Regions from separate parts of the Kluyvera fluvialis genome, predicted to be linked through region 3. Evidence: predicted binding sites of a transcription regulator. Region 3 holds the regulator's gene; each other region holds the start of a gene.

Region 1 (10,274 bases), 110 kb from region 3:
GCGTACAGCCATGCAATTCGCCCGCCCCAGCAAAAACCGGTTATCGACAAACGGCTGGCATCACCGCCGTTGCGCGCGGCCCAATTTGCCACGTGATCGAGATCGGCCAGCACCTGGGCATCGGGCACTTTTGTGACCAGCCCGCTGAAAAGTGAAGGAATATCGGCATAATCATTTGGATCGCCCTCGCGGAAATACAGCTCCGGCGCGACCGCCAGATACCCCTCCAGCGCTAAACGACGGCAAATATCACGAATGTGCTCATGGACGCCAAAAATCTCCTGCACTACGATGATTACCGGTAGAGGCGCATCGCGATGTTTTGGCTGTGCGTAAAAGGCTGGGAGCATCTCACCTTGAGAAGGAATCGACGTTTCTCCCGCCGCGATGGTCTCGTCGGGCGTATGAACGGCGGTCGTGGCATGAGGCGAAGCAGCAGGTGCAAATCCGGGTTGTTTGTTGATTGTCATGGCATTCTCCGTACCCTTTTAATGAACTCATAGCCGAATCACAGTGCCTGAATGCGGCGTATTTTTGTGCAGCAGGTAATAACAATAACTTGTTAATGTGATGTAACTCACTAATTGCGCGAAATTTAATGTAACATTTTTAATTCTTAGTGATGGTAATCACGAAAAAGAGTTGTGGTCTTCTATAAAGTACATTTTTGCTTCTTCTGACAAAACTGAACCACAGAGGAGTTCTTTATGTCCAAGTCTGATGTTTTTCATCTCGGCCTCACTAAAAACGATTTACAAGGGGCTACGCTGGCAATCGTCCCCGGTGACCCGGAGCGTGTGGAAAAGATCGCCGCGCTGATGGAAAAGCCGGTAAAACTGGCATCTCATCGTGAATTCACCTCCTGGCGTGCAGAGCTTGATGGCAAGCCAGTGATTGTTTGTTCTACCGGTATCGGCGGCCCATCGACGTCTATCGCGGTTGAAGAACTGGCTCAGCTCGGCATCCGCACCTTCCTGCGTGTTGGCACGACCGGCGCTATTCAGCCGAACATTAATGTGGGTGATGTGCTGGTCACGACGGCATCCGTCCGTCTTGATGGCGCGAGCCTGCACTTTGCACCAATGGAATACCCAGCGGTAGCAGACTTCGCGTGTACTACCGCACTGGTTGAAGCGGCGAAATCCGTTGGCGCGACCACTCACGTGGGCGTAACTGCGTCTTCAGACACCTTCTATCCAGGCCAGGAACGCTACGACACCTTCTCTGGTCGCGTGGTTAACCGCTTTAAAGGCTCCATGGAAGAGTGGCAGTCGATGGGCGTGATGAACTACGAAATGGAATCAGCAACGCTGCTGACCATGTGCTCCAGCCAGGGCCTGCGCGCCGGGATGGTTGCCGGTGTTATCGTGAACCGTACCCAGCAGGAAATTCCTAACGCTGAGACGATGAAGAAAACGGAAAGCCACGCGGTGAAAATCGTGGTGGAAGCAGCGCGCCGCCTGCTGTAATTCTGCTTTTCATCAAAAAAGGCCGACTTGTTCGGCCTTTTTCTTTTTGCGTAGATGCTCGCAGGAAACTGCTTTAAAACTGGACGTTTATACAGCACAATTCTATTTTGTGCTGATAGTAGGTTTAAGCAGGAGGCATTGTGGATATTGCCGTGGTGATTTATGCGTTGGTGGCGCTGGCAGGCGTGGCGATTGGCTGGCTGGCGGCGAGCTATCGCGTGGCGCAGCAGCGGGCCGAACAACTGGCGGAAGAGCGTGATATCTATGGCGAACTGAGCGCCGCAAAGCAGCAAATCGCCCAGAACGCGCACTGGCGTGAAGAGTGTGAGCTGCTTAATAACGAGCTGCGTAACCTGCGGGAGATTAACTCCTCGCTGGAAGTTGACTTGCGTGAAGTCACAACGCTTCTGGAGACGACACGGCAGCACGGCGATGAAAAATACCGTCTGATGCTCAATAGCGAGCAGCGCCTGAGCGAACAGTTCGAAAACCTCGCCAACCGTATTTTTGAGCAGAGCAACCGGCGCGTTGATGAGCAAAACCGGCAGAGCCTGCATGGCCTGCTGACGCCGCTGCGCGAGCAGCTAGACGGTTTTCGCCGCCAAGTTCAGGAGAGTTTTGGTCAGGAAGCGCGCGAACGCCACACGCTGGCGCATGAGATTCGTAATCTTCAGCAACTGAACGCGCAAATGGCGCAGGAAGCGGTCAACTTAACGCGGGCGTTGAAAGGCGATAACAAAACTCAGGGCAACTGGGGCGAGGTGGTACTCACCCGCGTGCTGGAAGCGTCTGGGCTGCGGGAAGGCCACGAGTACGAAACCCAGGTTAGTATTACTACCGACGGCAACTCCCGGATGCAGCCCGATGTCATCGTGCGCTTACCGCATCGCAAAGATGTGGTAGTGGACGCCAAAATGACGCTGGTGGCCTACGAGCGCTACTTTAACGCAGAAGACGACTACACCCGCGAAGCGGCATTGCAGGAGCATATTGCGGCGGTGCGCAACCATATTCGTCTACTGGGGCGGAAAGACTACCATCAGCTACCCGGGCTGCGTTCTCTGGACTATGTCCTGATGTTTATCCCCGTTGAACCCGCCTTTTTGCTGGCGCTGGACAGGCAGCCTGAGCTGATTAGCGAAGCGCTAAAAAATAACATTATGCTGGTTAGCCCTACCACGCTACTGGTTGCGCTGCGCACCATTGCAAACCTCTGGCGCTATGAGCATCAAAGCCGTAATGCGCAACATATCGCAGAGCGTGCCAGCCGCTTATATGACAAAATGCGCCTGTTCGTTGATGACATGTCGGCAATAGGCCAAAGCCTGGACAAAGCGCAGGATAACTACCGCCAGGCGATGAAAAAACTCACCTCCGGGCGCGGTAATTTGCTGGTGCAAGCCGAGGCATTCCGCCACTTAGGGGTGGAAGTTAAGCGCGAGATTAACCCAGATCTCGTCGAGCAAGCGACAGCGCAGGATGATGATTTTCGTCTGCGTGACGACAGCGATACCCACGATGATAATCCGCTAGCCGCCGAGCGCGGATAATCCGTAACGGGGTGGAATCGTAGGGCAATTGCGCCCAATCTGTTACACTCCATGAACATTTTCTTGATAAGCAAGCAGGCATTGAGATGGTTGAGGATTCACAAGAAACGACGCACTTTGGCTTTCAAACAATTGCCAAATCACAGAAAGCAGACATGGTGGCGCATGTATTCCATTCTGTAGCCGCAAAATACGATGTAATGAATGATCTCATGTCATTCGGGATCCATCGTCTATGGAAGCGTTTTACCATTGATTGCAGCGGCGTGCGCCGTGGACAGACCATTCTCGATCTGGCGGGTGGCACGGGCGACCTGACGGCGAAATTCTCGCGTATGGTCGGTGAAACCGGGCGCGTGGTGCTGGCTGACATTAACGACTCGATGCTGAAAATGGGCCGCGAAAAGCTGCGCAATATCGGGGTAGTCGGTAACGTGGAATATGTGCAGGCCAATGCCGAAGCGCTGCCGTTCCCGGATAACACTTTTGACTGCATCACCATCTCGTTCGGCCTGCGTAATGTGACCGACAAAGACAAAGCGCTGCGCTCTATGTATCGCGTGCTGAAACCAGGTGGACGCCTGCTGGTGCTCGAATTTTCCAAACCGGTTATCGACCCGCTGAGCAAAGCCTACGACGCATACTCATTCCACATTCTGCCGCGCATTGGCGAACTGGTAGCGAATGACGCCGAAAGCTACCGCTATTTGGCAGAGTCTATACGTATGCACCCGGATCAAGACACGCTGAAAGAGATGATGCAGAACGCCGGGCTGGAAAACGTTGAGTACTTCAACCTGACGGCAGGGATTGTCGCGCTGCACCGCGGCTATAAATTCTGATTAGAGGGGCCGCTATGCCTTTAAAACCCTTAGTGACTGGCAGCATTGAGACTGCCATTAATACGCTTTTGTGGCGTGAAAAGGCATTAAAGCCTGCGCGTCAGCGCCTTATCGGAAAAGTATTACGCGTTGAGCTGAAAGAGTTTTCCTCACCGCTGGTGCTGGTCTTTAGTGAGCGCCAGGTTGACGTGCTGGGCGCATGGGAAGGCGAGGCAGACTGCACCGTTATTACCCGCGCGAGCGTATTGCCACAACTGCGCAATCGCCAGCAGCTTACGGCGCTTATCCGCAATAACGATCTTGAAGTGCAAGGTGATCTCCAGGTCGTGCAAAACCTGGTGTCGCTTGCCGATCTCGCCGAGTTTGATCCCGCCGAGCTATTGGCTCCCTACACCGGCGATATCGCCGCAGAAGGCATCAGTAAAGTGTTGCGCGGCGGCGCGGCATTTATACAGCATGGACTGGCGCGCCAGCAGCGCTACGTGGCAGAAACCCTGACCGAAGAGTGGCGTTTAGCTCCCGGCGCGCTGGAAGTGGCGTGGTTTGCAGAAGAGACAACGGCAGTTGAGCGCGAGCTGGCGGCACTGACTAAACGGCTGGAAAACCTGGAGGGCAAATGACGCCAGGAGAATTACGGCGACTGTATTTTATCATCCGCACCTTTTTGAGTTACGGGCTTGATGAGCTTATTCCCAAAATGCGTATTACGCTGCCGCTGCGTTTTGGCCGTCGGCTGTTGTTCTGGATGCCGAACCGCCATAAGGATAAATTGCTGGGCGAACGTCTGCGTTTAGCGTTGCAAGAGCTTGGCCCTGTGTGGATCAAATTCGGCCAGATGCTCTCTACGCGTCGTGACCTCTTCCCGCCACAAATCGCCGATCAACTGATTATGTTGCAGGACAGAGTCGCTCCATTTGACGGCAAACTGGCGAAGCAGCAAATCGAAAAGTCGATGGGCGATATTCCGGTTGAAAGCTGGTTTGATGATTTTGATATTGAACCGCTGGCATCGGCGTCGATTGCGCAGGTGCACACGGCGCGCCTGAAAGAGAACGGCAAAGAGGTGGTGATCAAAGTTATCCGCCCCGATATTTTGCCTATTATCAAAGCCGACATGAAACTGATTTACCGTCTGGCGCGTTGGGTTCCTCGCCTGCTGCCGGATGGTCGTCGTCTGCGCCCGGTTGAAGTGGTGCGCGACTACGAGAAAACGCTGCTCGACGAGCTGAATCTGCTGCGCGAAGCGGCTAACGCCATTCAACTGCGTCGCAACTTTGAAGACAGCCCGATGCTGTATGTGCCGGAGATTTACTCCGACTATTGCCGCGTTGATATGCTGGTGATGGAGCGTATTTACGGTATTCCGGTGTCGGACATCGAGACGCTGAAAAAGCAAAATACCAATATGCAACTGCTGGCTGAACGTGGCGTGCAGGTGTTTTTCACCCAGGTATTCCGCGACAGCTTCTTCCATGCCGACATGCACCCTGGCAATATTTTTGTTAGCTATGAGCACCCGGAAGACCCACAGTATATCGGCATTGACTGCGGGATTGTCGGCTCGTTGAACAAGGACGATAAACGCTATCTGGCGGAAAACTTTATCGCCTTCTTTAACCGAGATTATCGCAAGGTTGCAGAGCTGCACGTCGATTCTGGCTGGGTTCCGCCGGATACCAACGTAGAAGAGTTTGAGTTTGCTATCCGCACCGTGTGTGAGCCGATTTTTGAAAAACCACTGGCTGAAATCTCCTTTGGTCACGTGCTGCTGAACCTGTTTAACACCGCGCGCCGCTTCAATATGGAAGTGCAGCCGCAGTTGGTGTTGTTACAAAAGACATTACTTTACGTAGAAGGGGTGGGACGCCAGCTCTATCCTCAGTTAGATTTATGGAAGACGGCGAAGCCTTTCCTGGAATCATGGTTGAAAGATCAGATGGGCCTGCCTGCGCTGTTCCGGGCGTTGAAAGACAAAGCGCCGTTCTGGATTGAGAAAATGCCGGAATTACCGGAACTGGTGTACGACAGCTTACGTCAGAGTAAGCAGGTGCAGAGCAGTCTTGAGAAGCTTTCGCAGGAGATGGTCACGCATCGCACTCGTCAGGGGCAGTCACGATATCTCTTTGGTATAGGTGCGGTTTTACTCCTGAGCGGTACGGTATTACTGATTAATCGCCCTGAGTGGGGGCTGACACCCGCATGGCTTATGGCCGGAGGGCTGGTGGTATGGTTCGCAGGGTGGCGGAAGACGCGGTGAATTATGCATCGCTAACATGGCGCTGCATAACGTATAATGCGCGCTGATTATTTCATCATCTATCAGAGGAACTTGTATGGGTGGTATTAGTATTTGGCAGTTGCTGATTATCGTCGTTATCGTGGTTCTGCTTTTCGGGACTAAAAAGCTGAGCTCGCTGGGATCGGATTTAGGCGCGTCCATCAAAGGCTTTAAAAAAGCCATGGGTGATGAAGACGAGTCAAAAGATAAAGCCAACCAGGATGCAGATTTCACTGCAAAATCAATTACTGATAAGCAGGAAAGTGCGAAGAAAGACGAAGCGAAACGCCACGACAACGAGCAGGTGTAATTCGTGTTTGATATTGGTTTCAGTGAACTACTGCTGGTATTCGTGATTGGCCTTATTGTATTAGGGCCAAAACGCCTACCGGTGGCGGTGAAAACGGTTGTGGGCTGGATTCGTGCGCTGCGCTCTCTGGCAACAACCGTGCAAAATGAGCTGACGCAGGAGCTTAAACTCCAGGAATTTCAGGACAGCCTGAAAAAAGTGGAGAAAGCGAGTCTGGATACCCTAACGCCGGAGTTGAAGGCTTCGATGGACGAACTGCGCGAAGCAGCCGAGTCAATGAAGCGTTCCTACTCAATGCATGACCCTGAAAAGGCGAGTGACGAGGCCAATACTATCCATAACCCTGCGGCTAAGGACAAAGAGGCTGTGCAACCGGCAACGGAAAAACCGCAGACGGCGTATACCGATGAGCCGGTGGCGCAATCCGCTGAATCTCCGGCGCAGGAAGCTGAGGTGGTTAAACCCGTAGAGAAAGCCAATGCGTCTGCGGCCACCGTGACTGATTCATCCCCCGCATCGAGTGATAAACCGTAACCATGAGCGTAGAAGATACCCAACCGCTGATCGCTCATTTGATTGAGCTGCGTAAGCGCCTGCTCAACTGCATTATTGCGGTCATCGTTATTTTTCTGGCATTGGTCTATTTCGCCAATGATATCTACCAACTGGTATCAGCGCCACTGATAAAACAGATGCCGTTGGGCGCGACGATGATCGCCACCGACGTTGCATCGCCGTTTTTCACGCCAATCAAGCTGACCTTTATGGTTTCGCTGATCCTGTCCGCGCCGGTCATTTTGTACCAGGTTTGGGCTTTTGTGGCACCCGCACTGTACAGGCATGAGCGCCGGCTGGTAGTACCATTGTTGGTGTCCAGCACCTTGCTGTTTTATATCGGCATGGCGTTCGCCTACTTTGTGGTGTTCCCACTGGCGTTTGGCTTCCTGACGCACACCGCGCCGGAAGGGGTGCTGGTGTCTACGGATATCAAGAGTTACCTCGACTTTGTCATGTCGCTGTTTATCGCTTTTGGTGTCTCGTTCGAAGTGCCGGTCGCTATCGTCCTGCTCTGCTGGGTGGGTGTGACCACGCCGGATGACCTACGTAAAAAGCGCCCGTATGTGCTGGTTGGCGCATTCGTGGTCGGTATGTTGTTGACGCCGCCGGATGTGTTCTCGCAAACGCTGTTGGCTATCCCGATGTATTGTTTGTTTGAAGTGGGGGTCTTCTTCTCTCGCTTCTACGCCGGGAAACGATCGACGCGTGATGAAGACGCGCAAGCCGAAGAAACAGAAGAATAACCAACCGCCCGTTAGGGCGGTTTTCATATGGGGGGGTAGGATGTTTGATATCGGAGTCAACCTGACCAGTTCGCAGTTTTCCCGCGATCGCGATGATGTTGTCGTCAGAGCACAGGCTGCGGGCGTACACGGCATGTTACTGACCGGAACTAACCGCCATGAAAGCGAAGAGGCGCAGCAGCTGGCCGCGCGCTTTGCTGGATGCTGGTCTACCGCTGGCGTTCACCCGCACGACAGCAGTAGCTGGTCGCCAACGGTGGCAGAGGCCATTTATGCGTTGGCGAATAAATCCGAGGTGGTGGCGATTGGTGAATGCGGCCTCGATTTTAACCGTAACTTCTCAACCCCAGACGAGCAGGAGACTGCGTTCAGCGCGCAGTTGGCGATGGCGGCAGAACTGGGAATGCCGGTATTTTTACACTGTCGGGATGCGCATGACCGTTTCCTGGCATTGCTGGAACCGTGGCTGGATCACCTGCCGGGTGCGGTGCTGCACTGTTTTACCGGTACACGCGATGAAGCGCAGGCGTGTCTTGATCGTGGGCTGTCTATCGGTATTACCGGTTGGGTTTGCGACGAGCGTCGCGGGTTGGAATTGCGTGAGCTGTTACCGATGATTCCAGCCGACCGCCTGTTGTTGGAAACGGACGCACCGTACCTGTTACCGCGCGATATGACGCCAAAACCGGCGTCGCGACGTAATGAACCGGCGTATGTCGCACATATTTTGGCGCGCGTCGCACAATGGCGTGGCGAAGAGGCCCAATGGCTGGAAACCGTGACCGACAACAACGTTAAGCGGATGTTTAGTATCGACTTTTAGATTAGGCTTTACGGAAGTCGGTGTTTTTGACACTCTGCTTAATCTGTTTATTCAGCAGGTTAAGCAGCAGCATAGAGCGTGCTTCGCCGTCTGGCTCTGCAAAGATGGCTTTCAGCCCTTCAAATGCGCCTTCGGTGATAACCACGCTGTCGCCAGGATATGGCGTTTCTGGGTCGGTCACATCTTGCGGCTTATAGATAGAAAGCTGATGGATAACCGATGAAGGAACCGTTGCCGGATGCATACCAAAACGGACAAAATGGCTAACACCACGGGTTGCATTGATAGTGGTGGTATGGATAACTTCGGGGTCAAATTCCACAAACAGATAGTTTGGGAACAATGGCTCACTGACTGAAGTACGCTTACCGCGCACCATTTTCTCCAGGGTGATCATCGGCGTCAGACAATTAACCGCCTGCCGTTCAAGATGTTCCCGAGCACGCTGAAGTTGCCCGCGTTTGCAGTACAGTAAATACCAAGCTTGCATAATGACCTATTTCCGCTGTTTAGCGCGAAAGCATAGCAAAAGTACGACCAAATCGCGATGTTGATTATTACTGCTTTAATTTACGCAAATTTAACAAAAAGACAGCATCGCGGAACCATTCGCCGTATAATGAGGCGCTTACCAGGAGGCCGATAATTACCCCATGAAATACCATGACTTACGTGACTTTCTGACATTACTCGAACAGCAGGGCGAACTAAAACGTATTAGCCTCCCGGTTGATCCCCATCTGGAAATTACCGAAATTGCCGCTCGCACCCTGCGTGCTGGCGGCCCGGCGCTGTTGTTTGAAAACCCCAAAGGCTATTCGATGCCGGTGCTGTGTAACCTGTTTGGCACGCCTAAGCGCGTGGCGCTTGGCATGGGGCAGGAAGATGTCAGTGCGTTGCGTGAAGTGGGTAAACTTTTAGCCTTTTTGAAAGAGCCTGAGCCGCCAAAAGGATTCCGCGATCTGTTCGATAAACTGCCGCAGTTTAAGCAGGTGTTGAACATGCCGACCAAACGCCTGCGCGGTGCGCCTTGCCAGCAAAAAATTATCTCGGGTGATGACGTCGATTTGTCTCGTATTCCGGTGATGACCTGTTGGCCAGAAGACGCCGCACCGCTAATCACTTGGGGGCTGACGGTCACTCGTGGCCCGCATAAAGAGCGGCAGAATCTGGGCATTTATCGCCAGCAGGTGATTGGCAAAAATAAACTGATTATGCGCTGGCTGTCGCACCGTGGCGGTGCGCTGGATTTCCAGGAGTGGTGCGCGGCACATCCGGGCGAACGTTTTCCGGTTGCGGTGGCGCTTGGGGCAGATCCTGCCACTATTCTTGGCGCGGTCACGCCAGTGCCGGATACGCTCTCCGAATACGCTTTCGCAGGCCTGTTGCGCGGCACGAAAACCGAAGTGGTGAAGTGCGTCTCCAACGATCTCGAAGTGCCCGCCAGCGCAGAGATTGTGCTCGAAGGTTACATTGAGCCGGGTGAAATGGCGGCGGAAGGCCCATACGGTGACCATACCGGTTACTACAATGAAGTGGACAACTTCCCGGTATTTACCGTCACGCATATTACTCAGCGCGAAGACGCAATTTATCACTCCACTTACACTGGTCGCCCACCGGATGAACCGGCAGTACTGGGGGTGGCGTTGAATGAAGTCTTTGTGCCAATCTTACAAAAACAATTCCCGGAAATTGTGG
Region 2 (10,274 bases), 1.4 Mb from region 3:
CGCATCCATCTGCACCTTTTACCGCCGACGACGCTACCGATGCCAGAAGCGCCGCGCGCCCGCGATCGCCGTAAAATTGCCGGTGAAATGCTGCACCAGATTATGATGGAAGCCCGCATGGCGGTGCGCCCACGGGAAACGCTGTATGAATCGCTGCTGTCGGCGATGCATCGCTTTGGCGAGAAAAAACCGTGCGTTGAAGATATCAACTTCCAGCCGGACAGCTACCGCAAGCTGCTGACCAAAACGCTGTTTGTGGCGCGTATTCTGGAAAAATACAGCCAGAAGGGCGAGAAAATTGGCCTGATGCTGCCAAACGCCGGGATCAGCGCGGCAGTGATTTTCGGCGCTATTGCCCGTGGGCGCATTCCGGCGATGATGAACTACACCGCTGGCGTTAAAGGGCTGACAAGCGCCATTACCGCCGCGCAAATCGGCACTATTTTTACCTCGCGCACGTTCCTTGATAAAGGCAAACTTTGGCCTCTGACCGAGCAACTGACGCAGGTGCGCTGGGTATTCCTCGAAGATTTAAAAGGCGATGTCACCCCCGCCGATAAGCTGTGGATTTTCTCTCGCGTACTGATGCCACGCCTGGCGCAGGTGGCGCAAAAACCGGAAGACCCAGCGATTATCCTCTTTACCTCGGGTTCTGAAGGCCATCCGAAAGGGGTGGTGCACAGCCATAAGAGCATCCTCGCGAACGTAGAACAGATTAAAACCATCGCCGACTTTACCGCCAGCGACCGTTTTATGTCGGCGCTGCCGCTGTTCCACTCGTTTGGCCTGACGGTCGGCCTGTTGACCCCACTGCTGACCGGCGCACAGGTGTTTCTCTATCCCAGCCCGCTACACTATCGCATGGTGCCGGAGCTGGTTTATGACCGTAACTGTACTGTGCTGTTCGGGACATCGACTTTCTTAGCGAACTACGCGCGATTCGCCAACCCGTATGATTTCTATCGTCTACGCTATGTCGTAGCGGGGGCGGAAAAACTGCAACAGAGCACCAAAACGCTGTGGCAGGATAAATTTGGCCTGCGCATTCTGGAAGGCTACGGCGTGACCGAATGCGCGCCGGTGGTTTCGATTAACGTACCGATGGCGGCAAAACCGGGCACGGTAGGGCGTATTCTGCCGGGAATGGATGCGCGCCTGTTGGAAGTGCCGGGTATTGAGCAGGGCGGACGTTTGCAGGTGAAAGGGCCAAACGTGATGTCGGGCTACTTGCGTGTAGAAAATCCTGGTGTACTGGAAGCGCCAACGGCGGAAAACCAGCACGGTGAGCTGGAATCCGGCTGGTATGACACCGGTGATATTGTCGCTTTTGACGCGCAGGGCTATGTGCAAATTCAGGGGCGTGCTAAACGCTTTGCCAAAATTGCCGGTGAGATGGTGTCGCTGGAGATAGTTGAACAGTTGGCGCTGGGCGTATCGCCGGACAAAATGCACGCGACGGCGGTGAAAACTGACGCCAGCAAAGGCGAGGCGTTGGTGCTGTTTACCACCGATAACGAACTGACCCGCGACAAGCTATTGCAGTACGCGCGAGCTAACGGCGTGCCGGAGCTGGCGGTTCCTCGCGATATCCGTTGGCTGAAACAGCTACCGGTGTTGGGGAGCGGCAAACCGGATTTCGTCGCCCTTAAAAGTATGGTTGCAGAGACGGAACAGCCGAATGCGTGAGTCAGTACACACTAACACCTCTCTTTGCTCAAAAGGGATGATGGCGGTGATTGCCGCCCAGTTTCTCTCGGCGTTTGGCGATAACGCGTTACTGTTCGCTACGTTGGCGCTGATGAAACAGCAGTTCTATCCAGACTGGAGCCAGCCGGTCTTACAGATGGTGTTTGTGGGCGCTTACATTATTTTTGCGCCGTTTGTGGGCCAGATTGCCGACAGCTTTAGCAAAGGCCGGGTGATGATGTTCGCCAACGGCCTGAAGCTGGCGGGAGCGGCGCTGGTTTGCGTCGGCATGAATCCATTTATTGGCTACACGCTGGTGGGGATTGGCGCGGCAGCCTACTCTCCGGCGAAGTATGGCATTTTGGGCGAGATAACCACCGGCGATAAGTTAGTGAAAGCTAACGGGTTGATGGAGGCCTCGACCATTGCGGCGATTCTGATAGGCTCTGTGGCGGGCGGTGTGGTGGCGGACTGGCATGTTGTCGCGGCACTGGTGCTTTGTGCCACGGTGTATGGTGGTGCGGTGGTAGCTAATGTGTTCATTCCACAATTGCCCGCTGCGCGTCCCGGGCAATCCTGGCGTTTTCGCCCGATGACCCACCATTTTTTTACGGCCTGCAACGTGCTGTGGCAGAACAGTGAAACGCGTTTTTCGTTGATGGGCACTAGCCTGTTTTGGGGCGCGGGCGTTACGCTGCGCTTCCTGCTGGTGCTGTGGGTTCCGCTGGCGCTGGGGCTGACCGATAACGCTACGCCAACCTATCTGAACGCGATGGTTGCCGTGGGGATTGTGGCGGGGGCAGCGGCGGCGGCAAAGTGGGTGACGCTGGATACGGCGGCGCGCTGTATGCCTGCTGGGGTGTTAATTGGCGTGGTGGTCGCGATATTTGCGCTGCAACACGCCATTTTACCGGCCTATGCGCTGCTGCTGATTATTGGCATTTGCGGTGGTTTTTTTGTCGTACCGCTCAACGCGCTGTTACAGGATCGCGGTAAACATACCGTCGGCTCCGGCAATGCGATTGCCGTGCAAAACCTCGGTGAAAACAGCGCGATGCTGATTATGCTCGGGCTGTACTCGCTGGCTGTCGCCGTGGGAATCCCTGTTGTTGGCGTCGGCGTTGGGTTCGGCGTGTTGTTTGCCCTGGCGATTATCGTGCTGTGGCTGTGGGGCAAACGGTAACCGTGCCGGATGGCGGCGTAAACGCCTTATCCGGCCTACAAGTTTGCACATCGTCGGCCTGATAAGCGCAGCGCCATCAGGCAATGGCGGTCACCGTGCCGGATGGCGGCGTGAACGCCTTATCCGGCCTACAAGTTTGCACACCGTAGGCCTGATAAGCGCAGCGCCATCAGGCAATGGCAGTCACCGTGCCGGATGGCGGCGTAAACGCCTTATCCGGCCTACAAGTTCGCACTCCGTAGGCCTGGTAAGCGCAGCGCCATCAGGCAATGGCGGTCACCGTGCCGGATGGCGGCGTAAACGCCTTATCCGGCCTACAAGTTCGCACACCGTAGGCCTGATAAGCGCAGCGCCATCAGGCAAGACGCGGTCAATTTTTACGGTGCTGGGTAGGTATAAACCTGATGCACCGCTTCAATCTCCGCTAAAACCTCTTCACTCAACTCCAGATGCAGGCTCTCAACGTTCGTTTTCAACTGCTCCATTGTGGTTGCCCCCAACAGGGTGCTGGCGACAAACGGCTGGCGGCGAACGAACGCCAGCGCCATTTGTGCCGGGTCGAGATTATGCCGTTTGGCGATATCGACATAAGCGGCAACCGCTTTTTGCGTCTGCTCACCGCTGTAGCGCGTAAAGCGGCTAAACAAAGTATTACGCGCGCCCGCAGGCTTCGCGCCGTTAAGGTACTTCCCGGTTAACGTGCCAAACGCCAGGCAGGAATAGGCCAGCAGTTCAACGCCCTCGAACTGGCTCACTTCCGCCAGCGCCACTTCGTAGCTGCGGTTAACCAGGCTGTACGGGTTTTGAATGGTGACGATGCGTGGCAGGTCATGTTTATCCGCCAGATGCAGATAACGCATCACGCCAAAGGCTGTTTCATTAGACACGCCGATATAGCGAATTTTACCCGCGCGTTGATATTCGGTGAGCGCTTCCAGCGTTTCCAGCAGCGACACCACCGGCGCGGAATCCGCCCAAGTGTAACCAAGCTTGCCAAAGCAGTTGGTCGGGCGCTGCGGCCAGTGCACCTGATACAGGTCGAGATAGTCCGTTTGCAGGCGCTTCAGGCTGTTATGCAGGGCATCACGAATGTTTTTACGATCCAGCGCCTGATTGGGGCGGATACCGCTGTCGTTATTACGTGATGGGCCGCTGACCTTAGAGGCGATAACCAGCTTTTCGCGGTTACCGCGTTTCGCCAGCCAATTGCCGACGTAAGTCTCAGTAAGCCCCTGCGTTTCTGGGCGCGGAGGTACAGGATACATCTCAGCGACATCAATCAGGTTGATACCCTGACTGACCGCATAATCAAGCTGTTCATGGGCGTCGGCTTCGCTATTCTGTTCACCAAACGTCATTGTACCAAGCCCAAGGGTGCTTATCTCAAGTGAGCTGTGGGGGATACGGTGGTAGTGCATAAGCCAGCTTCCTTTTAGTGACCGCGTCGGGAAAGAGTCCCGACAAAGGAATATAAAAATGGCAGAGGGGGAGAAAAAGGGAAAGCAGAAAATAAAAAAAGGCCAGCAAGCGGCTGACCTCTACATTTATCGTTTAATGATTTGCGACACATCGTCACGGTTGATCTGCATTCTGTTGCCTTGCTGATCTTCGTAGCTGATAAGCCCGGTGTCATCATCGACTTCTGGTTTACCGTCAGTCAGGATCATTCGGCCATCTTTTGTCGCCATCACGTAATCGCTGCTACAGCCGGAAACGGCAAACGCTAAACCTACTGCGGAAATCAATACTGCCCATTTTGTCATCGTTATCCCCCTTCAACGCCGCACTTTCTATAGTCTAGTAATAACCGACCGCGTGAACAGCATAAAGCAGGAAAATCTTAAAAAAATCAGACACAGCCCCCAAAAGAGGGCTGTGAAGCGATGATTAGAGCGGGTTTTTCTTGTTTCTCAGCAGATTAAGGCTTTCCACGGCAATCGAGAAGAACATCGCGAAATAGATGTAACCTTTTGGTACGTGGACGTCGAAACTCTCCAGGATCAGCGTAAAGCCGACGAGGATCAAAAACGACAGCGCCAGCATTTTTACCGACGGATGACGATCAACAAACTCGCCAATCGGCCTTGCGGCAAACATCATCACACCCACCGCGATGATCACCGCCGCCATCATGATAAACAGATGGTCAGAGAGGCCGACGGCAGTAATGACCGAATCCAGACTGAAGATGATATCCAGCAGCATAATCTGCACGATAGCCCCGAGGAACGAGTGGACGTTGGTTTTCAACCCTTCCTCTTCGCCTTCGATAGATTCGTGAATTTCTTTACTGGCTTTCCAGATTAAGAACAGGCCACCGAGCAGCAGAATTAAATCACGCAGCGAGATAGCCTGGTCGAACACGGTAAACAGCGGGTGAGTGAGTTTTACCACCCAGGCAATAGAGGCCAGCAACGCCAGACGCATCACCATCGCCGCCATTAAGCCCAAGCGGCGGGCATGGGCGCGTTGTGCGGTGGGAAGCTTAGCAACAACCAGCGAGAGAAAAATAATATTATCGATCCCCAGGACTATCTCCAGCAGCGTCAGAGTGCCGAGCGCTAGCCAGGCGTTGGGGTCGGTGATCCATGCAAATAACATTAGATAAGTCCTGCCAAAATAAAAACGAATGCATCAATAGAAGTATGTTGAATGTACCGTTCGGAAGCCGAGTGCCGGCATAGCAAATTCCCAGAAACGGATTCCTGTGGTGACCGGGAACAGCAGAAGGGAGCCAGTGAACTTACAGCGGACGGCAGGACGAGTATAATCCCGCAGCGCGGCAGGACAAAAAAATTAATGCGCCTGAAGCATAAAGTGACGCGCCAGCAGCGCGGCGGTGAAATTCTTTTTCAGATAGAAGCCGCGCGGCAGCGTCATGATAGGCTGGCCCTGTGCGCCGATGGCCTCGGTTAATGCTTTGCTGTTGGCGGCTTTCGGGCGCAACTGCATAACCTCGCCGTGGCGGGCGGTAATCCGCTCGACTTGCCCAAGTACGATTAAGTCCATTAACTCTTCCCAGTCCATCCGCAGTTGGTTTTCTTCCTCAGCGTTAGGTGTCCACAGCAGTGGTGCGCCGACGCGGCGTTCTGCCAGCGGAATGGTGCGCTCGCCTTCCACCGGTATCCACAGTACGCGCTTGAGCTTATGGCGAACGTGGCTGTTTTCCCAAGTGACGCCTGAGTTGCCGGTTAGCGGTGCGACGCAGACGAAAGTGGTTTCCAGCGGCCGACCCTGGCGGTCAATCGGGATAGTTTTCAGCTCTACGCCCAGCGCGGCGAAATCCTGTTCTGGCTTACTGCCCGCGCTTGCACCCAGCCAAATTTCCAGCAGCACGCCAATCCAGCCTTTATCGCGCTTTAAATCGCGCGGCGTGGTGATGCCCGCCATCGCCGCTAACTCACCCAACGAATACCCCGCCAGCCGCTGTGCCTGAGCAAGCAGTTCAGCCTGGGTTTTCGGGGATGACGACAGTGGAGCAAGGGTTGACATGTTAACGGGCCTTTTGCTTAAAAAATGAACAATAATTTCGCTGGGTGTGGATAGAGTTTAACTTTTTCTGAGTAAACATACCAACACCATGATAAACATGGATTTTTTTTGACGTTTTTCATCAAAAAAACGGTGAAAAAAAAGGTTTTCCAATTCTGGTCACTGACAATGAACAGGATCTTACACCATGTTATCCACAGAAAAATGGGATAACTGGGGACAAGCCTCACTACTGTTTCAATTTACAGCCTTGACGTGCGACGAAAATCGAATTTTCGCACAAAACATGCCTAAGATGTTGGCACAATCTGTGGATAAAACCAACGTTGCTCGATCTTTCATCAATTGAAGGATCACCTATGTGATGATCATCACGTTATGCGCTAATGCATCAAGATTAAGTATAATAACATAATGAAAAATATCGTTTTACTGTGAGAGGCTCACATGAGATTATTCGGACTACTCTGGGTTTTCCCTGGGTAATTCCGTACTTCTTCACAACTCTATCCACAGAAAAAGTGAATAAAATCGGTGATAACCGCACTTTGCTGTTTATAACTCTGATGATTACTGTGAGTTATTCAAATGTTATTCGAGATGAGGCAGTGCAATAGAGTGGTTTACCGTTTCCAGCGAGTGTGAAACAATCATTCACATTGAAGCTTATTTTGAGGTAGTCCGGTGATTGATGACGATGGCTACCGCCCAAATGTAGGTATTGTAATTTGCAACCGTCAGGGTCAGGTTATGTGGGCCAGACGCTATGGTCAGCACTCCTGGCAATTCCCGCAAGGGGGCATTAATCCTGGAGAGTCACCCGAACAGGCGATGTACCGAGAGCTGTTCGAAGAAGTCGGACTAAGCCGTAAGGATGTACGGATCCTCGCTTCGACCCGAAACTGGTTGCGTTATAAGTTACCAAAACGTTTGGTGCGTTGGGACACAAAGCCGGTTTGTATCGGCCAGAAACAAAAGTGGTTTCTCTTGCAGTTGATCGGCAATGATGCGGATATCAATATGCAAACCAGCAGCACGCCAGAATTTGATGGCTGGCGCTGGGTGAGTTACTGGTATCCGGTGCGTCAGGTTGTCTCGTTTAAACGCGATGTCTACCGCCGGGTGATGAAAGAGTTCGCCAGCGTAGTAATGGCGCTCGCGGAGAGCGCGCCAAAACCGCAAAGCGCGGCAGCTTATCGACGTAAAAGAGGTTAAGCCACGCATATTATGCTCACTCGCTTACGCGAAATTGTTGAGAAGGTCGCAAGCGCGCCTCGTTTGAACGAGGCGCTGGATATTCTGGTTACCGATGTCTGCCTGGCGATGGAGACAGAAGTTTGTTCGGTTTATCTCGCCGACAACGATCGACGATGCTTTTACCTGATGGCGACCCGTGGCCTGAAAAAACCGCGCGGTCGTACCATTACGCTCGCCTTTGACGAAGGCATTGTTGGCCTGGTTGGTCGGCTGGCAGAGCCTATTAACCTTGCTGATGCACAAAAACACCCCAGCTATAAATATATCCCCTCGGTAAAAGAAGAGCGCTTCCGCGCATTTCTTGGCGTGCCTATTATTCAGCGCCGCCAACTGCTGGGCGTGCTGGTGGTACAGCAGCGTGAGCTACGCCAGTTTGACGAAAGCGAAGAGTCTTTCCTCGTCACGCTCGCCACTCAAATGGCCGCTATCCTCTCTCAATCTCAGCTTGCCGCGCTGTTTGGTCAGTATCGGCAAACGCGTATCCGTGCGCTGCCAGCTTCACCTGGCGTCGCCATCGCCGAAGGGTGGATGGACGCCACACTGCCGCTGATGGAGCAAGTTTACGAAGCCTCATCGCTGGATACCGCGCTAGAGCGTGAGCGCCTGACCGGCGCGCTGGAAGAGGCGGCGAACGAGTTTCGCCGCTATAGCAAACGCTACTCTGCCGGGGCGCAAAAAGAGACTGCGGCTATTTTCGACCTCTACTCGCACCTGCTTTCCGACGCGAGCCTGCGCCGCGAGCTGTTCGCGGAAGTGGATAAAGGATCGGTCGCCGAGTGGGCGGTAAGAAAAGTTGTCGAAAAATTTGCCGAACAGTTTGCCGCACTGCGCGACGGATATCTGAAAGAACGCGCGGGCGATTTACGGACGCTGGGGCAGCGTTTGTTGTTCCACCTCGATGACACCACGCAAGGGGCCAACGCCTGGCCTGAGCGCTTTGTTTTAGTGGCCGATGAACTCTCTGCTACCACGCTCGCTGAAGTACCGCAGGATCGTTTAACCGGTGTGGTGGTGCGCGATGGCGCGGCTAACTCCCACGCGGCGATTATGGTGCGTGCGATGGGGGTGCCAACGGTGATGGGCGCGGATATCCAACCGTCGATCCTTCACGGACGTACGCTGGTAGTAGACGGCTATCGCGGCGAATTATTGATAGATCCAGAGCCGATCCTGCTTCAGGAATATCAGCGCCTGGTCAGCGAAGAAAACGAACTCAGCCGCCTGGCGGAAGGAGATGTAGAACGTCCGGCTGAGCTTAAAAGCGGCGAGCGCATCAAAGTGATGCTCAATGCTGGCCTTAGCCCAGAGCACGAGCAAAAACTGGGGCGGCGCATCGACGGTATCGGCCTGTATCGCACCGAAATACCGTTTATGCTGCAAAGCGGTTTCCCGTCGGAAGAAGAACAAGTGGCGCAGTATCAGGGTATGTTACAGATGTTCAACGACAAGCCGGTGACACTGCGTACTCTCGACGTTGGGGCGGATAAACAACTGCCGTATATGCCCATCAGCGAAGAAAATCCATGTCTGGGCTGGCGCGGCATTCGTATCACGCTCGATCAGCCAGAGATCTTCCTGGTGCAGGTACGAGCGATGCTGCGCGCCAACGCGGCGACCGGCAACTTAAGCATTTTGCTGCCGATGGTCACGAGCCTTGATGAGGTGGACGAAGCCCGCCGCCTGATTGATCGTGCCGGTCGCGAAGTGGAAGAGATGATTGGTTACGCTATTCCAAAACCGCGTATTGGAATCATGCTCGAAGTGCCGTCGATGGTCTTTATGCTGCCGCATCTGGCAAACCGCATCGACTTTATCTCGGTGGGGACTAACGACCTGACGCAGTACGTACTGGCGGTGGATCGTAACAATACTCGCGTTGCGAATATTTACGACAGCCTGCATCCTGGCATGATTCGCGTGCTGTCGATGATTGTGCAGGAAGCCGAGCGCTACGGCATTGATTTACGCCTGTGCGGTGAAATGGCGGGCGACCCGATGTGCGTAACGATTTTGGTTGGCCTCGGTTTCCGTCATTTATCGATGAACGGTCGCTCGGTGGCGCGCGTGAAATATCTGCTGCGTAACATCGATCTCGAAGATGCTAAAAACTTGGCGATACGCAGCCTTGACGCACAGATGGCGACCGAAGTGCGCCATCAAGTGGCGGCATTTATGGAGCGTCGTGGCCTTGGCGGCCTGATTCGCGGCGGCTTGTAGCGTAGGCCTGATAAGCGCAGCGCCATCAGGCAATGCGCCAACCCCTGCCGGATGGCGGCGTAAACGCCTTATCCGGCCTACAAACTCGCACACCGTAGGCCTGATAAGCGCAGCGCCATCAGGCAATGCACCAACCCCTGCCGGATGGCGGCGTAAACGCCTTATCCGGCCTACAAATTCGCACACCGTAGGCCTGATAAGCGCAGCGCCATCAGGCAATGCGCCAGCCCCTGCCGGATGGCGGCGTAAACGCCTTATCCGGCCTACAGATTTGCACGCCGTAGGCCTGATAAGCGCAGCGCCATCAGGCAATGCACCAAACCCCACCGGCGACCTCCGCTTATACATATCTTTTACATCTTCCTGGCATCACCTCCTATCCCCCTTATGCTATCATTCGCCACTTTGGAGCGCCTGAAGCATCAGGCGCGCATCTCTA
Region 3 (10,274 bases):
TGGTTCGCCAAAGTTGACGTAGCCCTGGCCGAGATTACGCAGCTTGCTCAAGCCCTTCAGCATCTGCGGTAAGCTCTCTTTCTCTTTCGTCGCCCCACGCAGCTCTTTGGCGTAAGTGCCCACTTCCATCACGTGCTCGTAACCGATATAAATCGGCACTAAGGTGATTGGACGGGAACCGCCGCGCAGCATGGCCTGGATGGTCATCGACAGCGTGCCGGTTTTCGGGTCAAGCAAACGGCCAGTACGAGAACGCCCGCCTTCCACGAAGTATTCAACGGAATAACCACGGCTGAACAGTTCGCCAAGATATTCGCGGAACACGGTGGAATAGAGTTTGTTGCCCTTAAAGGTACGGCGAATAAAGAACGCGCCCAGACGGCGGAAAATCGGCCCTGCTGGCCAGAAATTCAGGTTAATACCAGCAGCGATATGCGGCGGCACTAGCCCCTGGTGATACAGCACGTAAGAGAGCAGCATGTAGTCCATGTGGCTACGGTGACAAGGCACATACACAATCTCGTGCCCGTCGTGCGCTAATTGGCGTACACGCTCGGCGTTATGGACGTTAATCCCCTGATACAGACGGTTCCAGGTAAAACTGAGGATACGGTCGGTCAGACGAATCATCTCGTAGGAGAAGTTTGCGGCAATCTCTTCCATCAGCGCAATTGCGTTTTGCTGCGCTTTTTCGTGGGAGATTTTTTTGCTGCGCGCTTCGTCTTCTACCGCTTTCGCAATCGCTTTTGACGCCAGCAGTTTCTTGAACAGGTCGTGACGTGCAGGCAGGCGTGGGCCTACCGCCGCCAGACGCTGGCGAGCAAAGTGCATACGGGCAACGCGCGCCAGTTTCTGGGCGATGGTTTTATCCGTACCGTGCTCGTCGGCCATACGGCGCAAAGAGACTGAAGGCGAGAAACGCACAAAGCTGTCGCGTCCAAGCCAGGAGACTGCGAAGAACTTTTGGAAGCCGTTCAGCATCCGCAGCGGCGGGTTCACCTCGCCTTTTTCGCGACCCGGCGCGCGACCAAACATCACCGATACCGGCACCATTTGCACATCCAGGTCTGGATTGCTGCGGTGCAAGTCGAGATAGTCGTGGAACAGTTTGATCGACTCTTCTTTCGGCGTGTAATAGGTGAACACGCGGGGGCCGCCGTGGATGAACACATAGCGCGGCAGTAGAGTGCCGTCGATTTCTAACGGCTCAAGCGGGTCGGGAAGATCGTGTGCAAGACACTGGGCGCGCAACGTCAGCAGGTCGGCCTTAGAATTATAAGGCAGGACGTACATAATTGGACGTGACGTATCCAGCCCCAGCTCCTGAGCAGGTTCTGCCGGGATAGACTTGCTTTTTACCAAGACACTTAATGGTAAATTCAGTAATTTATAGTAAATTCGTGGCCAGCCGGACATAAACGATGTAAAGCCTCTGGTTAATCATGCAAATGCGCGGCAAGAATAGCAGAAAGTTTGCAAGATTTCTGTTCTGCCGCCTCATAATACACGAAGTAATTCGAGGCACGGCCAACGTAGCCGCCGCTCGGATTACGCCGTAAAAAGACGTATTGTCATTGACGTAATAATATAAAGGTTCTTGAGATGGCTAATAATACCACTGGGCTTACCCGAATCATCAAAGCCGCTGGCTATTCCTGGAAGGGATTTCGCGCGGCATGGATCAACGAAGCGGCGTTCCGCCAGGAAGGTGTGGCCTCGGTTGTCGCAATTATTATCGCCTGCTGGCTGGATGTTGACGCCATCACCCGCGTGCTGCTCATCGGTTCCGTCCTGTTGGTGATGATAGTGGAAATTCTCAATAGTGCACTGGAAGCGGTCGTTGACCGCATTGGCTCTGAATATCACGAGCTGTCCGGGCGGGCGAAAGATATGGGGTCGGCGGCGGTGCTGCTGGCTATTTTTGTCGCGCTGTTCACCTGGGGCACGCTACTGTGGGCTCATTTCCACTAAAGCTGTGAAAACTGCCTGATTTTGTGTGTTTTATGGTTCCAAAATAGACACTAGCTGTATATACTCACAGCATAACTGTATATACACCCAGGGGGCGGAATGAAAGCGTTAACGGCCAGGCAGCAAGAGGTGTTTGATCTCATTCGAGATCACATCAGCCAAACGGGTATGCCGCCAACGCGTGCGGAAATTGCTCAGCGCTTGGGGTTTCGTTCCCCAAACGCCGCTGAAGAACATCTGAAAGCACTGGCGCGTAAAGGCGTCATCGAGATTGTATCTGGTGCTTCTCGCGGTATCCGTCTGCTGGTGGAAGAAGAAGAGGGCCTGCCGCTGGTGGGCCGCGTCGCGGCGGGTGAACCGCTGTTGGCGCAACAGCATATCGAAGGTCACTATCAGGTTGACCCGTCACTGTTCAAACCTAGCGCCGACTTCCTGCTACGCGTTAGCGGTATGTCGATGAAAGATATCGGCATTATGGACGGCGACCTGCTGGCAGTACATAAAACTCAAGATGTGCGTAACGGCCAGGTTGTCGTCGCGCGTATCGACGAAGAAGTGACGGTAAAACGCCTGAAAAAACAGGGTAACGTCGTCGAACTTCTGCCGGAAAACAGCGAGTTTTCACCTATCGTGGTTGATCTGCGCCAGCATAATTTCTCCATCGAAGGGCTGGCCGTTGGCGTTATTCGCAACGGCGAGTGGCTGTAACCCCCATTCTCTAATGGCTGCGATACTTCTGCTATCGCAGCCTTTTTCCTTTCTGGTTGATCTCAATGTCGCTATTAACTCCAGCCGATAAAGCTCTGTGGCGTCTGGCGCTACCGATGATTTTCTCCAATATCACCGTCCCTTTGCTTGGGCTGGTCGATACCGCCGTGATTGGTCATTTAGACAGCCCCGTTTACCTGGGCGGCGTGGCTATTGGCGCCACCGCAACCAGCTTCCTGTTTATGCTGTTGTTGTTTTTACGCATGAGCACCACAGGGCTTACTGCCCAGGCTTTTGGCGCGAAAGACCCGCTGGCGCTGGCTCGCGCGTTGGTGCAACCGCTGGCGTTGGCGCTAGGGGCGGGGCTTTTAATTATCGTATTACAAACTCCGCTAATTCATCTGACGCTCTCTATCGTGGGCGGCAGCGGCGAAGTGTTAGAACAGGCGCAGCGTTTTCTCTCCATTCGTTGGCTGAGCGCCCCGGCATCGCTGGCGAACCTGGTGCTGCTGGGCTGGCTGTTGGGCGTTCAGTATGCCCGTGCGCCGGTGATTTTGCTGGTGGTGGGCAACGTGCTGAATATCGTGCTCGACCTGTGGCTGGTGATGGGGCTGCACATGAATGTGCAGGGCGCGGCACTGGCAACGGTCATTGCTGAATACGCCACGCTGTTAGTCGGCCTGGGTATGGTGCGTAAAGTATTGGTATTGCGTGGTATCTCATGGGCGATGCTGAAAAACGCCTGGCGCGGCAACCTGCGCCGCCTGCTGGCGCTCAACCGCGATATCATGCTGCGCTCGCTGTTGCTCCAGCTTTGCTTTGGCGCGGTGACGGTCTTTGGCGCGCGCCTGGGTAGCGATGTCGTGGCGGTTAACGCGGTGCTGATGACTATGCTGACCTTTACCGCTTACGCGCTGGATGGTTTTGCCTATGCTGTGGAAGCCCATTCAGGGCAGGCTTACGGCGCGCGCGATGGCAGCCAACTGCTGGAAGTCTGGCGAGCGGCATGTCGTCAGGCTGGCATCGTGGCGCTGGCTTTTGCGCTGGTATACGCCATTTTCGGCGAGTCTATCGTGGCGTTGCTGACATCCCTACCTGAACTTCAACTGCTCGCAGATCACTACGTACTGTGGCAAGTGGTGCTGCCGGTTATCGGCGTGTGGTGTTACCTGCTGGACGGCATGTTTATTGGCGCAACGCGCGGCGCAGAGATGCGTAACAGTATGGCGGTAGCGGCTGTCGGCTTTGCGCTTACGTTGCTGGCGCTGCCTGTGTTGGGCAACCACGGGTTGTGGCTGTCACTGGCTGTTTTCCTGGCGCTGCGCGGCCTGTCGCTGGCTTTTATCTGGCGACGCCACTGGCGCAATAACACCTGGTTTTCCTGACCAAATGGTTAAAGATTCCGAATAATAAATCAACGGCGGAATGACTGACTACAATTAATCTCACGCTTAGCGAAAACGAGTGTGTTCAGCAACGAAGACACTCGCTACTGATTCACTGACGATGAGGATTTGATGATGAATAAAGACGAAGTCGGCGGTAACTGGAAGCAGGTTAAAGGCAAAGTGAAAGAGCAATGGGGCAAACTGACCGATGATGACGTGACCGTCATTGAAGGGAAGCGCGACCAATTGGTCGGTAAAATTCAGGAACGTTACGGTTACGCGAAGGATCAGGCCGAAAAAGAGGTCGATAGCTGGGAAAAACACCACCACTATCGCTGGTAAGTATCGACGGTAATGATTTCCTACCCGAGAGTACAGGGAAGTACACTCCCCATCCTTTACTCTGCTAGCGTGATTTCTTTTTAATTTGGATGGTGTGGTCGTGATGGCAATGTTCATGCGACCGACATGCTTCCACCTCAACACAAGCAGAGCACAAGCCGTGCGCTTCAATCACATTGTGGCGCAGGGCAAACCCCATTTTCGCCGCCAGCGCATGCATGATGTCTTCAACACCTTCCGCACACTCCTCTTTCACCACTCCGCAGCGATCGCAGATAAACATCGCAGACGTATGGGTTGGCTGGTCGAACAAATGGCACAGCACGTAGCTGTTGGTCGATTCCACCTTATGCACAAAGCCTTGTTCCAGCAAAAACTCCAGCGCGCGATATACGGTTGGCGGCTTGGCCTGCGGCTCTTTTACGCGCAGCAAATCGAGCAGATCGTAAGCGCTGATTGCCCCTTGTTGAAGGCTCATCAGACGTAACACTTCCAGACGTTGCGGGGTCAGGCGCACACCGCGTTGCGCACAGAGCTTTTCAGCCTGCGCTAACAGGTCTTGCGTAGTGGTCTTATCCATTGGCGTCCTCGGGTTACGGGTGAAACAAACCCCTACTTTATCATGATATGGCAGAAACACCGAGTTTCCACCGATGTGTTATAGCTGGCGTATCTCACACTCAGGATGAAAACACGATGAAAAGACCCGATTGCATTCGCCATTGGCATGATATTGAAGGGACGGATGACTCCACCTACCCCGACAGCGACGAACGTTTTTCGATTGGCGCGCCGCTTGCCAGGGCGCTGGGGCTGCGGCATCTCGGCATCCACCACGAACGCCTGCCGCCGGGGCGTCGCACCTCATATCCGCACGCCGAGAGCGACGAAGAGGAGTTTATCTACGTGCTGGAAGGCTACCCACAGGCGTGGATTAACGGTTATATGTGGAAGCTACAGCCCGGCGATAGCGTTGGTTTTCCCGCCGGAACGGGCGTGTGCCATACCTTTATCAACAACACTTCAGAAGAGGTGCGTTTGTTGGTGGTCGGCGAAGCGAACAAAAAGCATAACCGTATTTACTACCCGTTAAACGCCTCGTACGCGGTGACGCGCGAAGATCGCTGGGTTGATCATCCGCCGCAGTTTTTTGGCCCACACAACGGAAAACCTGGGCGAAATTAATATCATCTTCTATAAATGATTAGGGCACTTACTAATAACAGCAGGCCTCTCGAAAATTTTAGTGAAGGGAATTGACCACTTTTCATCCTGTTATTCACAGCAATAGTTCGTCCCCACCTAAGCCATAATGGAGGGGGGTATCTCATAACAGACAATAAGACGGGCATACTGTGAATAAAAACGAGAAATTTTCGCTAATAGGGATCGCTGTCTCTTTTTTACTCTCTGGACAAGCAGGGGCGGCAAATGGTTGGACTGAGGCTCGTAACGATGCGATGGGCGGAACGGGCGTGGCATCCGCCAATTATGGCTGCGGGGTGTTGATTAACCCCGCGCTTCTGGCAAAAGCGCAGCCCGATGATGATATCACGCTGATCCTGCCGACCATCGGCGCTCAGCTTTCTGACAAAGACAATCTGCGCAACAAAATCGACGACATCAGCGATGACGTAAAAAACTACCGTCATGCTATCGCCCACCTCAACCCAATAGATCTGTTTATTCCTGGCAGCACGGGTTATCGACAGGTTTCAACGGCGGCAGGCGATTTGGCGGGCGAACTTGCATCGCTGAAAGGCAAAACATCCAGCGCTAAAGTGGGGGCAGGGATTGCGGTCACTATCCCGAATGACGTACTGGCGGTAGCATTCGTGGCGAAAGCCAATGCGCGAGCGCGGATCAGTTCCTATATTGATCAAGGCGATATCGACCTGTTGCGCACGGTTCAGAAAACGCCTGCCAGCATTTTGGGGATTAACACCAAGAATTTAAAATCGAAAGGTTTTGGCCGTGCGGCGATTGTTTCCGATTATGGCGTCGCGGTGGCGCGGCAGTTTGACCTCGGTGGCGTTCCAGTTTCTCTCGGTATTACGCCAAAACTGCAAAAAACCTGGCTCTACAACTACACCGTATCGATTTACAACTTCAGCAGTGACGATATCAATAGCAGCCGTTACCGCAACGACGATACCGGTTTTAACGTCGATGCCGGGATGGCGGCGGATATTGGCGATAGCTGGACTATCGGGCTGAGTGGGCAAAACCTGTTCTCACGCGATATCGACACTAAAGAGGTGAGCGGCGTGCGCGATACCTACCAAATCCGCCCGTTAGTCACCGCAGGCGCAGCCTGGCATAACGACCTGCTGACGCTGAGCGCCGATGGCGACTTGACCGAAACCAAAGGCTTCAAAAGCGAAGACAGCTCGCAGTACGTGGGCGTAGGGGCGGAAGTGCGACCGCTGGACTGGCTGGCGCTGCGCGCGGGGTATCGCGCGGACGTGAAAAACAACGACAGCAACGTCTTCACCGGCGGTGTCGGTTTTGCGCCATTCGAAAGCGTACATCTTGACCTGATGGGGCTTTACGGCGAAGAGCAAACCTGGGGCGCGGGCGCGCAGTTGAGCGTCACGTTCTAACAGCCCGCTTTGCCGGATGGCGCTGTGCTATCCGGCAAACGCAATGCCAGCATCTTGCGCCGCCGGTTTTGCTTTGTGCTATAGTAGCGCCCCTTTTTCCAGATGCTTAAATAATCGCCATGCTGTCAGAATCTTCGTCTCCTGCTTTTGCCGCTCATCGTTTCTCCATCGCGCCGATGCTCGACTGGACGGACAGACATTGCCGCTACTTCTTGCGCCAACTGTCACAGCACACATTGCTGTATACCGAAATGGTGACTACCGGGGCGATTATTCACGGTAAGGGCGACTATCTGGCCTACAGCGAAGAAGAACATCCGATTGCCTTGCAGCTTGGCGGCAGCGATCCGGCTGCGCTGGCGCACTGCGCAAAACTGGCGCAAGAGCGTGGCTACGACGAGATTAACCTCAACGTAGGCTGCCCGTCTGACCGCGTCCAAAATGGCATGTTTGGCGCGTGCCTGATGGGCAATGCTCAGTTGGTGGCGGATTGTGTCAAAGCGATGCGCGACGTGGTGTCGATTCCGGTGACGGTAAAAACCCGTATCGGCATCGATGATCAGGACAGCTACGAATTTCTCTGCGATTTCATTGAAACGGTTTCCGGGCGCGGCGAGTGCGAAATGTTTATTATCCACGCGCGTAAAGCCTGGCTTTCCGGCCTCAGCCCGAAAGAAAACCGCGAAATCCCGCCGCTGGACTACCCGCGCGTTTACCAGCTCAAGCGCGATTTCCCGCACCTGACGATGTCCCTTAATGGTGGCATTAAGTCACTGGAAGAGGCGAAAGCGCATCTTGCGCATATGGACGGCGTGATGGTGGGGCGCGAAGCCTATCAGAACCCAGGGATTTTGGCCTCGGTTGACCGCGAGATTTTTGGCGCAGGCGACATCGATGCAGACCCCGTTGCCGTCGTGCGTGCGATGTATCCGTACATTGAGCGCGAGCTGAGTAATGGCACTTACCTCGGCCACATAACTCGCCATATGCTGGGGCTGTTTCAGGGGATCCCTGGCGCGCGCCAGTGGCGTCGTTACCTGAGCGAAAATGCGCACAAAGCGGGGGCGGATATCAACGTACTGGAACATGCGCTGAAGCTGGTTGCCGATAAGCGTTAATTTTTACGCTAAAACTTAGTCAAATTCACTACGCCTGGCACATCGTTGCTGGGCGTTTTTGTTATTATTCAATAAGTTAGTTTTGGCACGATTCTTGTAATACTCCTGAGAGAAAAAGTGTGATTCTGGGAGAACGACCATGCTGGAACTGTTATTTGTGATAGGTTTTTTCGTGATGCTGTTGGTGACGGGCATTTCGCTGCTGGGCATTATTGCGGCGCTGGTCGTGGCGACGGTGCTGATGTTTGTCGGTGGTCTGTTCGCGATAATGATTAAGTTACTGCCGTGGCTGCTGTTGGCGGTCGTAGTGGTCTGGATCATCCGGGCGATAAAAACACCAAAAAACACACCGTATCGCGGCAACTATCGGAGGTATTGAGGCGTTCGTCACAACCTCAATAATTTTGCATAAAACGGCGTAGGATTTGCGTAATAAATCTGTCACTATTGCCGCCGTTAATGAATTCATCGAGCTGTACCCTACATACAGCCGAACTAAAAAAAGACTAGGGCTTCCTGCGGGAAGCCCTAGTCTTTTGTGCCGAACCCCAATTACGGAATAAGCAGGCTGGAGCCTTGTGTGACGCGGCTTTCCAGCACCTCATGCGCACGTCGTGCATCTTTCAGCGCAAACTTCTGGCTCTGCGCCACATCGACTTTAATAATGCCGCTGGCAATCAGGGAAAACAGCTCGTGGCTGGCTTCTTTCAGCTCGTCATAATGAGTGATGTAGCCGTTCAGCGATGGGCGAGTCACAAACAGTGACCCTTTTTGATTGAGAATGCCGAGGTTAACTCCGGTGACGGGGCCAGAGGCGTTGCCGAAACTGACCATCAGGCCACGGCGTTGCAGGCAGTCGAGGGAATCTTCCCAGGTATCTTTACCAACGGAGTCGTACACCACCGGCAATTTTTTGCCGCCGGTAATCTCTTTTACGCGCTCGACAATGTTTTCCTGCTGATAGTTAATCACCTGCCAGGCGCCGGCCTGTAGCGCGCGCTGGGCTTTTTCCGCGCTGCCGACTGTGCCGATAAGCTTCGCGCCCAGCGCTTTGGCCCATTGGCAGGCAATCAGCCCCACACCGCCCGCCGCCGCATGGAACAGGAACGGTTCGCCCGGTTTAATTTCATAGGTTTTACGCAGCAGATAAAAGACTGTTAAGCCTTTCAGGTATGAAGCGGCAGCCTGTTCATAAGAGATAGCGGCAGGAAGCAGGGCGACTTTATCGGCGGCGACGTTATGCACCGAGCTGTACGCGCCGAGTGGGGCTTGTGCATACACCACGCGGTCGCCCGCTTTCAGGTGTTTGACGTTGCGCCCCACCTGGCTGACCACGCCTGCGGCTTCGGTTCCCAGCCCGCTGGGCAGCGAAGGCGGCGGATACAGGCCGCTGCGAATATAGGTGTCGATATAGTTAATGCCGATGGCTTTATTTTCCACCTGAACGTCGTTGTCGGCGGGAGCCGTCGGGGTAAACTCGACGACGTTAAGCACTTCTGGGCCGCCATGTTTGCTAAATTCAATACGGGTTGCCATGCTTCCTCCTGAACAATGTGATAATCTTTCGACCCACTCTTTATCTCGGTAATACCATTCACTATGGCAGCAAATAAACCCTTCAACAAACCTCAAACCGAAGCTCGCGACCGCGATCCGCAGGTGGCTGGGCTGAAAGTACCTCCGCACTCAATTGAAGCGGAACAGTCAGTGTTGGGCGGTTTAATGCTGGATAACGAACGCTGGGACGATGTTGCCGAGCGCGTTGTTGCAGAGGATTTTTATACCCGCCCGCACCGCCATATCTTTACCGAAATGGGCCGTTTACAAGAAGGCGGCAGCCCGATTGACCTGATAACGCTCGCGGAATCACTGGAGCGTCAGGGGCAACTGGACAGCGTTGGGGGATTCGCGTATTTAGCAGAACTCTCCAAAAATACGCCAAGTGCGGCGAACATCAGCGCTTATGCCGACATCGTCCGTGAACGTGCTGTTGTCCGTGAGATGATCTCGGTGGCGAATGAAATCGCCGAAGCCGGTTTCGACCCGCAGGGGCGTACCAGCGAAGACCTGCTGGATCTCGCGGAATCGCGGGTGTTTAAAATCGCCGAAAGCCGTGCCAATAAAGACGAAGGCCCAAAGAACAT

Evidence for each region. Region 3 encodes LexA, which represses DNA repair genes until DNA is damaged. Its sites were predicted from a motif close to TNCTGTATGTACATACAGNA; they were not measured.
Region 1: rmuC (DNA recombination protein RmuC) is a predicted target of LexA. The motif match lies at 1,547-1,566, and genes of this name have one in related genera.
Region 2: mutH (DNA mismatch repair endonuclease MutH) is a predicted target of LexA. The motif match lies at 6,592-6,611, and genes of this name have one in related genera.

Annotation. Positions count from the first base shown of each region.
Region 1 covers NZ_AP046142.1:4,674,930-4,685,203, reverse strand. The annotation lists gene AC6I4B_RS22110 (dienelactone hydrolase family protein) at 1-470, opposite strand, end outside; gene udp (uridine phosphorylase) at 708-1,469, shown strand; gene rmuC (DNA recombination protein RmuC) at 1,610-3,019, shown strand; gene ubiE (bifunctional demethylmenaquinone methyltransferase/2-methoxy-6-polyprenyl-1,4-benzoquinol methylase UbiE) at 3,106-3,861, shown strand; gene ubiJ (ubiquinone biosynthesis protein UbiJ) at 3,876-4,481, shown strand; gene ubiB (ubiquinone biosynthesis regulatory protein kinase UbiB) at 4,478-6,118, shown strand; gene tatA (Sec-independent protein translocase subunit TatA) at 6,195-6,449, shown strand; gene tatB (Sec-independent protein translocase protein TatB) at 6,453-6,983, shown strand; gene tatC (Sec-independent protein translocase subunit TatC) at 6,986-7,750, shown strand; gene tatD (3'-5' ssDNA/RNA exonuclease TatD) at 7,791-8,573, shown strand; gene rfaH (transcription/translation regulatory transformer protein RfaH) at 8,575-9,063, opposite strand; gene ubiD (4-hydroxy-3-polyprenylbenzoate decarboxylase) at 9,227-10,274, shown strand, end outside.
Region 2 covers NZ_AP046142.1:967,369-977,642, forward strand. The annotation lists gene aas (bifunctional acyl-ACP--phospholipid O-acyltransferase/long-chain-fatty-acid--ACP ligase) at 1-1,686, shown strand, start outside; gene lplT (lysophospholipid transporter LplT) at 1,679-2,869, shown strand; gene AC6I4B_RS04695 (NADP(H)-dependent aldo-keto reductase) at 3,247-4,287, opposite strand; gene AC6I4B_RS04700 (YgdI/YgdR family lipoprotein) at 4,414-4,632, opposite strand; gene AC6I4B_RS04705 (TerC family protein) at 4,757-5,470, opposite strand; gene mutH (DNA mismatch repair endonuclease MutH) at 5,666-6,361, opposite strand; gene rppH (RNA pyrophosphohydrolase) at 7,046-7,576, shown strand; gene ptsP (phosphoenolpyruvate--protein phosphotransferase) at 7,589-9,835, shown strand.
Region 3 covers NZ_AP046142.1:4,560,117-4,570,390, reverse strand. The annotation lists gene plsB (glycerol-3-phosphate 1-O-acyltransferase PlsB) at 1-1,416, opposite strand, end outside; gene AC6I4B_RS21590 (diacylglycerol kinase) at 1,603-1,971, shown strand; gene lexA (transcriptional repressor LexA) at 2,071-2,679, shown strand; gene dinF (MATE family efflux transporter DinF) at 2,745-4,064, shown strand; gene AC6I4B_RS21575 (CsbD family protein) at 4,200-4,409, shown strand; gene zur (zinc uptake transcriptional repressor Zur) at 4,474-4,989, opposite strand; gene AC6I4B_RS21565 (cupin domain-containing protein) at 5,106-5,594, shown strand; gene AC6I4B_RS21560 (conjugal transfer protein TraF) at 5,765-7,012, shown strand; gene dusA (tRNA dihydrouridine(20/20a) synthase DusA) at 7,132-8,130, shown strand; gene pspG (envelope stress response protein PspG) at 8,270-8,509, shown strand; gene AC6I4B_RS21545 (quinone oxidoreductase) at 8,683-9,666, opposite strand; gene dnaB (replicative DNA helicase) at 9,730-10,274, shown strand, end outside.